One region of the Microbacterium sp. 1S1 genome, then DNA from elsewhere that is predicted to be linked to it. Evidence: predicted binding sites of a transcription regulator. Region 1 holds the regulator's gene; each other region holds the start of a gene.

Region 1 (2,267 bases):
CTCGACCGGACCCACCGGCCCGAGAACGTCCGTACCGCGGTCGCCGCCGCGAAAGACGCGGGACTCGCCGTGAGCGTCGACCTCATCTACGGCGCGCCGGGGGAGTCCCTGTCCGATTGGGAGGCCTCGCTCGACGCGGCACTCGCGCTGGAGTCCGATCACATCTCGGCGTACGCCCTCATCGTCGAGGACGGCACGAAGCTCGCGCGGCAGATCCGCCGGGGGGAAGTGCCGACGCCGGACGACGATCTGCAGGCGGACATGTACGAGCTCGCGGATGCGAAGCTCGCCGGCGGCGGATTCGAATGGTACGAGGTCAGCAACTGGGCACGCAGTGCCGAGCAGCGCTCACGGCACAACCTCGCCTACTGGCGGGGAAGCGACTGGTGGGGTTTCGGGCCTGGCGCGCACAGCCACGTCGCAGGGCTCCGATGGTGGAACGTCAAGCATCCCGCGGCGTACGCGCAGCGTCTGGCGGCTTCGTCGTCGCCGGCGGCAGGGCGCGAACGCCCCGACGTCGAGGCCCGGACGTTGGAGCGCATCCTGCTTCTCAGCCGCCTCCGTGAGGGGATCGCCGTCGCGGACGTGCCGGAACCGAACAGGGATCGGATCGCGGGGCTCATCGCGGACGGCCTGATCGATGCGCCGGCGGCGATCCACGGCCGCGTGCAACTCACCCTCCGCGGACGCCTCCTCGCCGATGCCGTCGTCCGCGAGCTCACCGACTGAGTCCCTCCGCGGGCGACCTCGGCTTCGGTGATCTCCTCGGTCACAGGAGGTAGGATTGGCACTCAGGGTGTCAGAGTGCCAGCACGCGGTCGGCGGGAAGGGGAAGCCATGGTCACAGAGCGAGGGCTGCAGGTTCTCCGCGCGATCGTGCAGGACTACGTCGAGACCCATGAACCCGTCGGCAGCCGTTCCATCGTCGACCGCCACTCCTTCGGGGTGTCCGCCGCGACGATCCGCAACGACATGGCGCAGTTGGAGGACGAGGAGCTGATCACGGCTCCACACACGTCGTCCGGCCGCGTGCCCACCGACAAGGGGTATCGGGTGTTCGTCAATCACCTCGCGCAGCTCCGCCCGCTCTCCACCGCGCAGCGCTCGGCGATCGAGTCTTTCCTCACCGACCCCGCCGACCTCGATGACCTCATGGCGAGGACGGTGCGGGTGCTCACGCAGCTCACCGGACAGGTCGCCCTCGCGCAGTACCCGTCTTTCGCGCGGGCGCACGTGACGCACGTCGAACTCGTGGCGCTGGCTCCCAACCGTCTTCTCACGGTCCTGGTGACGGACGCCGGCGGAGTGTCCCAGCGGATGACGGCGCTGCCGGACACGATCGACGAGGCCGACCTCGCGCTGCTCCGTGCGAGGCTGTCGGCGCTCATCACGGGGCAGGCGATCGCGGCGGCGTCCGACCGCCTCCAGGCCCTCCTTGCGGCCGAAGAGACCCCGCAGGACCGGCTGCTTCGCACCCTCGCCGGTGTGGTGATCGACGAGCTCGGAAGCTTCCGTCAAGAGCGCCTCGTGATGGCCGGCGCGGCGACGCTGGCGCGCCGAGAGCAGGACTTCCGCGGCAGCATCCATCCGCTCCTCGAAGCCATCGAGGAGCAGGTGACGCTCCTGCGACTCATGAGCGAGATGGTGGCCGACGAGCACGGCCTCGCGGCGAGCATCGGCACCGAGAACGCGCCCTTCGGACTGGGAGAGGCGTCGATCGTGGCGAGCAACTACGCGGCCCCCACGGGCACCGCACGGGTCGGCGTCATGGGGCCGACCCGGATGGACTATCCGAGCAACCTGGCAGCGGCGCGGGCGGTCGCCCGCTACCTGTCCCGGATGCTCGACGACGACGAGGCCGGCCGCTGACGCGGCCCCACGGATAACACACGCAGAAAGGCGATTGTGGCGGACCACTACGAGGTTCTCGGGGTGTCCCGGGACGCTTCCACCGACGAGATCAAGAAGGCGTATCGACGCCTGGCGCGGCAGCTCCACCCCGACGTGAACCCGGGTGAGGAAGCCGCCGAGAAGTTCAAGCTCGTCACGCATGCCTACGACGTGCTCAGCGACGAGGAGTCGCGTCGCCGCTACGACATGGGCGGCGGTGACGGGGCGAACAACTTCGGCGGCTTCGGTGGCTTCGGGGACATCTTCGAGACGTTCTTCGGAGCCTCCCAGGGGGGCGGTCGCGGGGCCCGCCCGCGGTCGCGGCGAGAGCGGGGACAGGACGCCCTCGTCCGGGTCACGCTCGACCTCGGCGACGT
Region 2 (2,267 bases), 1.2 Mb from region 1:
GAGGATCGGCGTGAGGAACTGCAGCATGCCGATGACCGTGAGGTCGACGCGCCGGGTGCCGGCCGCGAAGAGCAGCAGCGGGACGGCTGTGGCCACCCCGGCGCACGCAAGCAACACGGCGTGCGGCCAGCCGTTGGTCCCCAGTGTCAGTCCGGCGGGCGTCAGTGCCACGACCACGAGCTGCACGCCGGCGATCGGGATCAGCCAGAACGACTCGAGAGTCAGGCCGCTGACCGCATCGACCGCGGGGCCGATCTTCTTCTTGATGAGCCCGTACAGGCCGAAGGACGCCGTGAGCGACAGGGCGATCCACGGGAAGGCGCCGTACGCCACGATGATGACGACGACTGCCGCCCCCGCGATCGCGATCGCCGCCCACTGCAGGCGACGGATACGCTCCTTCAGCACGAACACTCCGAGCAGCACGGTCGTGATCGGGTTGATGAAGTAGCCGAGCGCGGTCTCCACGACGTTCTCGCTGAGCGTGCCGAGCACGAACACCTGCCAGTTCACGTAGATGAGCAGGCCGGCGAGCGCCGTCCACCCCAGCAGCCGCGGGTCGCGGACGATCGCACGGAACGCGGGCCACCCGCGGGTGACGGTGAGCAACAGGAGGCAGAAGACGAAGGAGAGCAGGACCCGCCAGGCGACGACCTCCCACGGGCCCGTGGGCTGGAGCAGGAGGAAGTACAGCGGGAGCACGCCCCACAGCAGGTAGGCGCTCCCGGCGTAGGCGACGCCCGCCGTCCGGGTGGCACGGGTCGTCTCGGGGGTCACCGCACAACCCTATGCCCGTCGAGGACCGGCCGATGTTCTCACGAACGCGAAAGAGGGCCCGGATGCCGAAGCATCCGGACCCTCTTCGGACCGGGCCGCCGTCCGCGGGCGGAGGCAGCCGGGGTCTGCGATCAGCGGACGACGACCGCCAGGACGTCGCGAGCCGACAGGACGAGGAACTCGTCCGCGCCGAACTTCACCTCGGTGCCGCCGTACTTGCTGTAGAGCACGCGGTCGCCGACGGCGACGTCGAGCGGAACGCGGTTGCCGTTGTCGTCGATGCGGCCGGGGCCGACCGCCACGACCTCGCCCTCCTGGGGCTTCTCCTTGGCGGTGTCGGGGATGACCAGGCCACTCGCGGTGGTCTGCTCGGCCTCGACCTGCTTGATGACGATGCGGTCCTCGAGCGGCTTGATGGAAACCGACACGGTCTACCTCTTCTTTCTTGACGCTGACACGAAAGACTCGTTCGCACTCTCAACCCGAGAGTGCTAATGCCAGTGTAGGCGGTCGGCTGGCACTCATGCAATGCGAGTGCCAACCCGGGTCGGTCGCCGGGCGGGACCTAGGCTGAGAGGGTGGAGATGTCCGAGCTGCGCGCCCTGCTGACCCCTGCCGGCCTCGAACTGCTCGACGCCGTCGGGCCGATCACGTCCACCGCCGAGGCCGCGACCGCCGTGTCGCGGCTCCGCGCCGCGGGCCACTCCCCCGACCTCGTCTCCGCGGTCGTCGGCCAGGCGCACCTGCGCGCCAGGGCCACGGCGAAGTTCGGTCCGTTCGCCGCGCGCATGCTGTTCACCCGCGCGGGCCTCGAACAGGCCACGCGCCTCGCGGTGGCCGCACGGCACGCTCAGCGGATCCGTCGCGCGGGCCTCGCCGAGGTGGCCGATCTCGGCTGCGGCATCGGCGGCGACGCCCTCGCGTTCGCCGGCGCCGGCCTCACCGTGCTGGCGGTCGACGCCGATGAGGTGACCGCGGCCCTCGCCGCCTACAACCTCGCGCCCTTCGGAGACGACGCCGCGGTGCGCCACGCGACCGCGGAGGAGGCGCTCGGAGAACCTGTCGCCGGGCAGGCCGTCTGGATGGATCCGGCTCGCCGCACCTCCGGTCACAGCGAGACCAGACGTGTCTCCGCCGACGACTACTCGCCCTCCCTCGACTGGGCCTTCGGCGTCGCCGCGGAGCGCCCGACCGGGATCAAGCTCGGTCCCGCCCACGACCGCGGCACCCTGCCGCTGGACGCGGAGACGCAGTGGGTCAGCGCCGACGGCAGTGTCGTCGAACTCGTGGTGTGGTCGAGGGAGCTGGCGCGGGAGGGCGTGCGGCGCTCGGCGCTCGTGATCCGCGGCGAGCGCTCGCACGAGCTCACCGCCCCCGCCGACACCGAGGACGCCCCCGTCCGGTCCCTCGGCGCGTTCCTCCACGAACCGGACGGTGCCGTCATCCGGGCCCGCCTCATCGGCGACGTCGCCCGCAGCCTCGACGCCGGA
Region 3 (2,267 bases), 590 kb from region 1:
GGAGGCCGCCTGGCCGCGCCACGGCGGCATGAAGGAGGAGGTCATCCGGGCGCGGCTGGGCATGAGCGCGGCGCGGTACTACCAGCTCCTCGGGCGGCTGATCGACTCCGAGGCGGCCCTCGAGTTCGATCCCATGCTCGTCCGGCGCCTGCGACGGCTCCGCGACGCGCGTGGTGCCAGGCGCGCCGCGCGGATCCCCGGCTTCACCGGGTGAGCGGACTCCGCGCGACGGGAAGCGGGGCATGCGGAACGGATTGCCAGGGACGTGCCGCTAGCATCGAGGGGTGTCCAAGCCCCCCCGTGACCGTTTCGACGAGGTCCCCCGTTCCACCGGACGCGTAGGAGCACACCGCGCGGAAGCCCCGGGCATGAACGGCTGGATCGTGCTGCTGTGGTCTTTCGTCGCCGCGCTCGTGCTCATCGTGGCCGGCATCTTCGGCTCTCTGGCCGTGATGGGTCGCATCGAGCTCTTCCCTGAGGCCGCCCCGTCGGCGGCCCCGACGCCGGAGGAGACGGGCGTGGTCGATACCGCCTACTCCGTGCTGATCCTCAACGCGACCCCGGACAGCGGACTGGACGAGCAGATGCGGGACACCCTCGTCAATGCCGGGTGGCCGGCCGAAGCCGTGCTCGCCAGCGACAGCGCCAGCAATGACTTCGAGACGACGACCGTCTACTACGTCAGCGCCGAGGACGAGGAGGCGGCGATGGGGCTGGCGGGCGTCATCGGCGGTGCCCAGGTGCAGCAGAGCGACTACTACGAGGGGCAGACGGACGATGGGCAGAAGCAGCTCACCGTCGTCATCGGCCTCGACCGCTCCGCGTCGGCACCCGAGACTCCGGCGCCCTGACGCCTCTCTCCCCGACGGATCGCGCGGCTTGCACTCGATGGTGTCGAGTGCCAGAATGGCGTTAGCACTCTCTCACTCTGAGTGCTAAACCCACCGTCTACGTCCAGGAGGGACGACAAAACTCATGGCAAAGATCATCGCCTTCGATGAGGAGGCCCGCCGCGGCCTCGAGCGTGGCCTCAACATCCTCGCCGACGCGGTCAAGGTGACCCTCGGCCCGCGTGGTCGCAACGTCGTGCTCGAGAAGAAGTGGGGCGCCCCCACGATCACGAACGACGGTGTCTCCATCGCCAAGGAGATCGAGCTGGACGACCCGTACGAGAAGATCGGTGCGGAGCTCGTCAAGGAGGTCGCCAAGAAGACCGACGACGTCGCCGGTGACGGCACGACGACCGCCACGGTGCTCGCCCAGGCCCTGGTCCGCGAAGGTCTGCGCAACGTCGCTGCCGGCGCCGACCCCATCTCGCTCAAGCGCGGCATCGAGAAGGCCGTCGCCGCGATCACCGAGGAGCTGCTGAGCACCGCGAAGGAGATCGACTCCAAGGAGCAGATCGCCGCGACCGCGTCCATCTCCGCCGCTGACCCCGCGATCGGCGAGCTCATCGCCGAGGCGATCGACAAGGTCGGCAAGGAAGGCGTCGTCACCGTCGAGGAGTCGCAGACGTTCGGCACCGAGCTCGAGCTCACCGAGGGCATGCGCTTCGACAAGGGCTACCTCAACCCGTACTTCGTCACGGACCCGGAGCGCCAGGAAGCCGTCTTCGAGGACCCGTACATCCTCATCGCGAACCAGAAGGTCTCGAACATCAAGGACCTGCTGCCCATCGTCGACAAGGTGATCCAGGACGGCAAGGAGCTCGTCATCATCGCCGAGGACGTGGAGGGCGAGGCCCTCGCGACGCTCGTGCTGAACAAGCTCAAGGGCATCTTCAAGTCGGTCGCCGTCAAGGCCCCCGGCTTCGGCGACCGCCGCAAGGCGCAGCTGCAGGACATCGCGATCCTCACGGGCGGCCAGGTCATCACCGAAGAGGTGGGCCTCAAGCTCGAGAACGCCACGCTCGACCTCCTCGGTCGTGCGCGCAAGGTCATCGTCACCAAGGACGAGACCACGATCGTCGAGGGTGCGGGTGAGGCCGACCAGATCGAGGGTCGCGTCACGCAGATCCGTCGTGAGATCGAGAACACCGACAGCGACTACGACCGCGAGAAGCTGCAGGAGCGCCTGGCGAAGCTCGCCGGTGGCGTCGCCGTCATCAAGGCGGGCGCCGCGACCGAGGTCGAGCTCAAGGAGCGCAAGCACCGCATCGAGGACGCCGTCCGCAACGCGAAGGCGGCCGTCGAGGAGGGCATCGTCCCCGGTGGTGGCGTCGCGCTCATCCAGTCCGGCACGAAGGCGCTCGACGCCCTGTCGCTCGA

What was found. The regulator HrcA, encoded in region 1, represses chaperone genes, less so after heat shock. The targets are predictions, from matches to a motif close to TTNGCACTCGNNNNNNNCGAGTGCNAA.
Region 2: groES (co-chaperone GroES) is a predicted target of HrcA. The motif match lies at 1,292-1,318, and genes of this name have one in related genera.
Region 3: groL (chaperonin GroEL) is a predicted target of HrcA. The motif match lies at 913-939, and genes of this name have one in related genera.

The regions. Positions count from the first base shown of each region.
Region 1 is NZ_CP043430.1:2,849,015-2,851,281, reverse strand. Features, by position in the region: gene hemW (radical SAM family heme chaperone HemW) at 1-729, shown strand, start outside; gene hrcA (heat-inducible transcriptional repressor HrcA) at 838-1,869, shown strand; gene dnaJ (molecular chaperone DnaJ) at 1,906-2,267, shown strand, end outside.
Region 2 is NZ_CP043430.1:1,685,178-1,687,444, reverse strand. Features, by position in the region: gene rarD (EamA family transporter RarD) at 1-777, opposite strand, end outside; gene groES (co-chaperone GroES) at 909-1,205, opposite strand; gene FY549_RS08285 (class I SAM-dependent methyltransferase) at 1,356-2,267, shown strand, end outside.
Region 3 is NZ_CP043430.1:39,682-41,948, reverse strand. Features, by position in the region: gene FY549_RS00215 (DUF3263 domain-containing protein) at 1-214, shown strand, start outside; gene FY549_RS00210 (LytR C-terminal domain-containing protein) at 285-851, shown strand; gene groL (chaperonin GroEL) at 976-2,267, shown strand, end outside.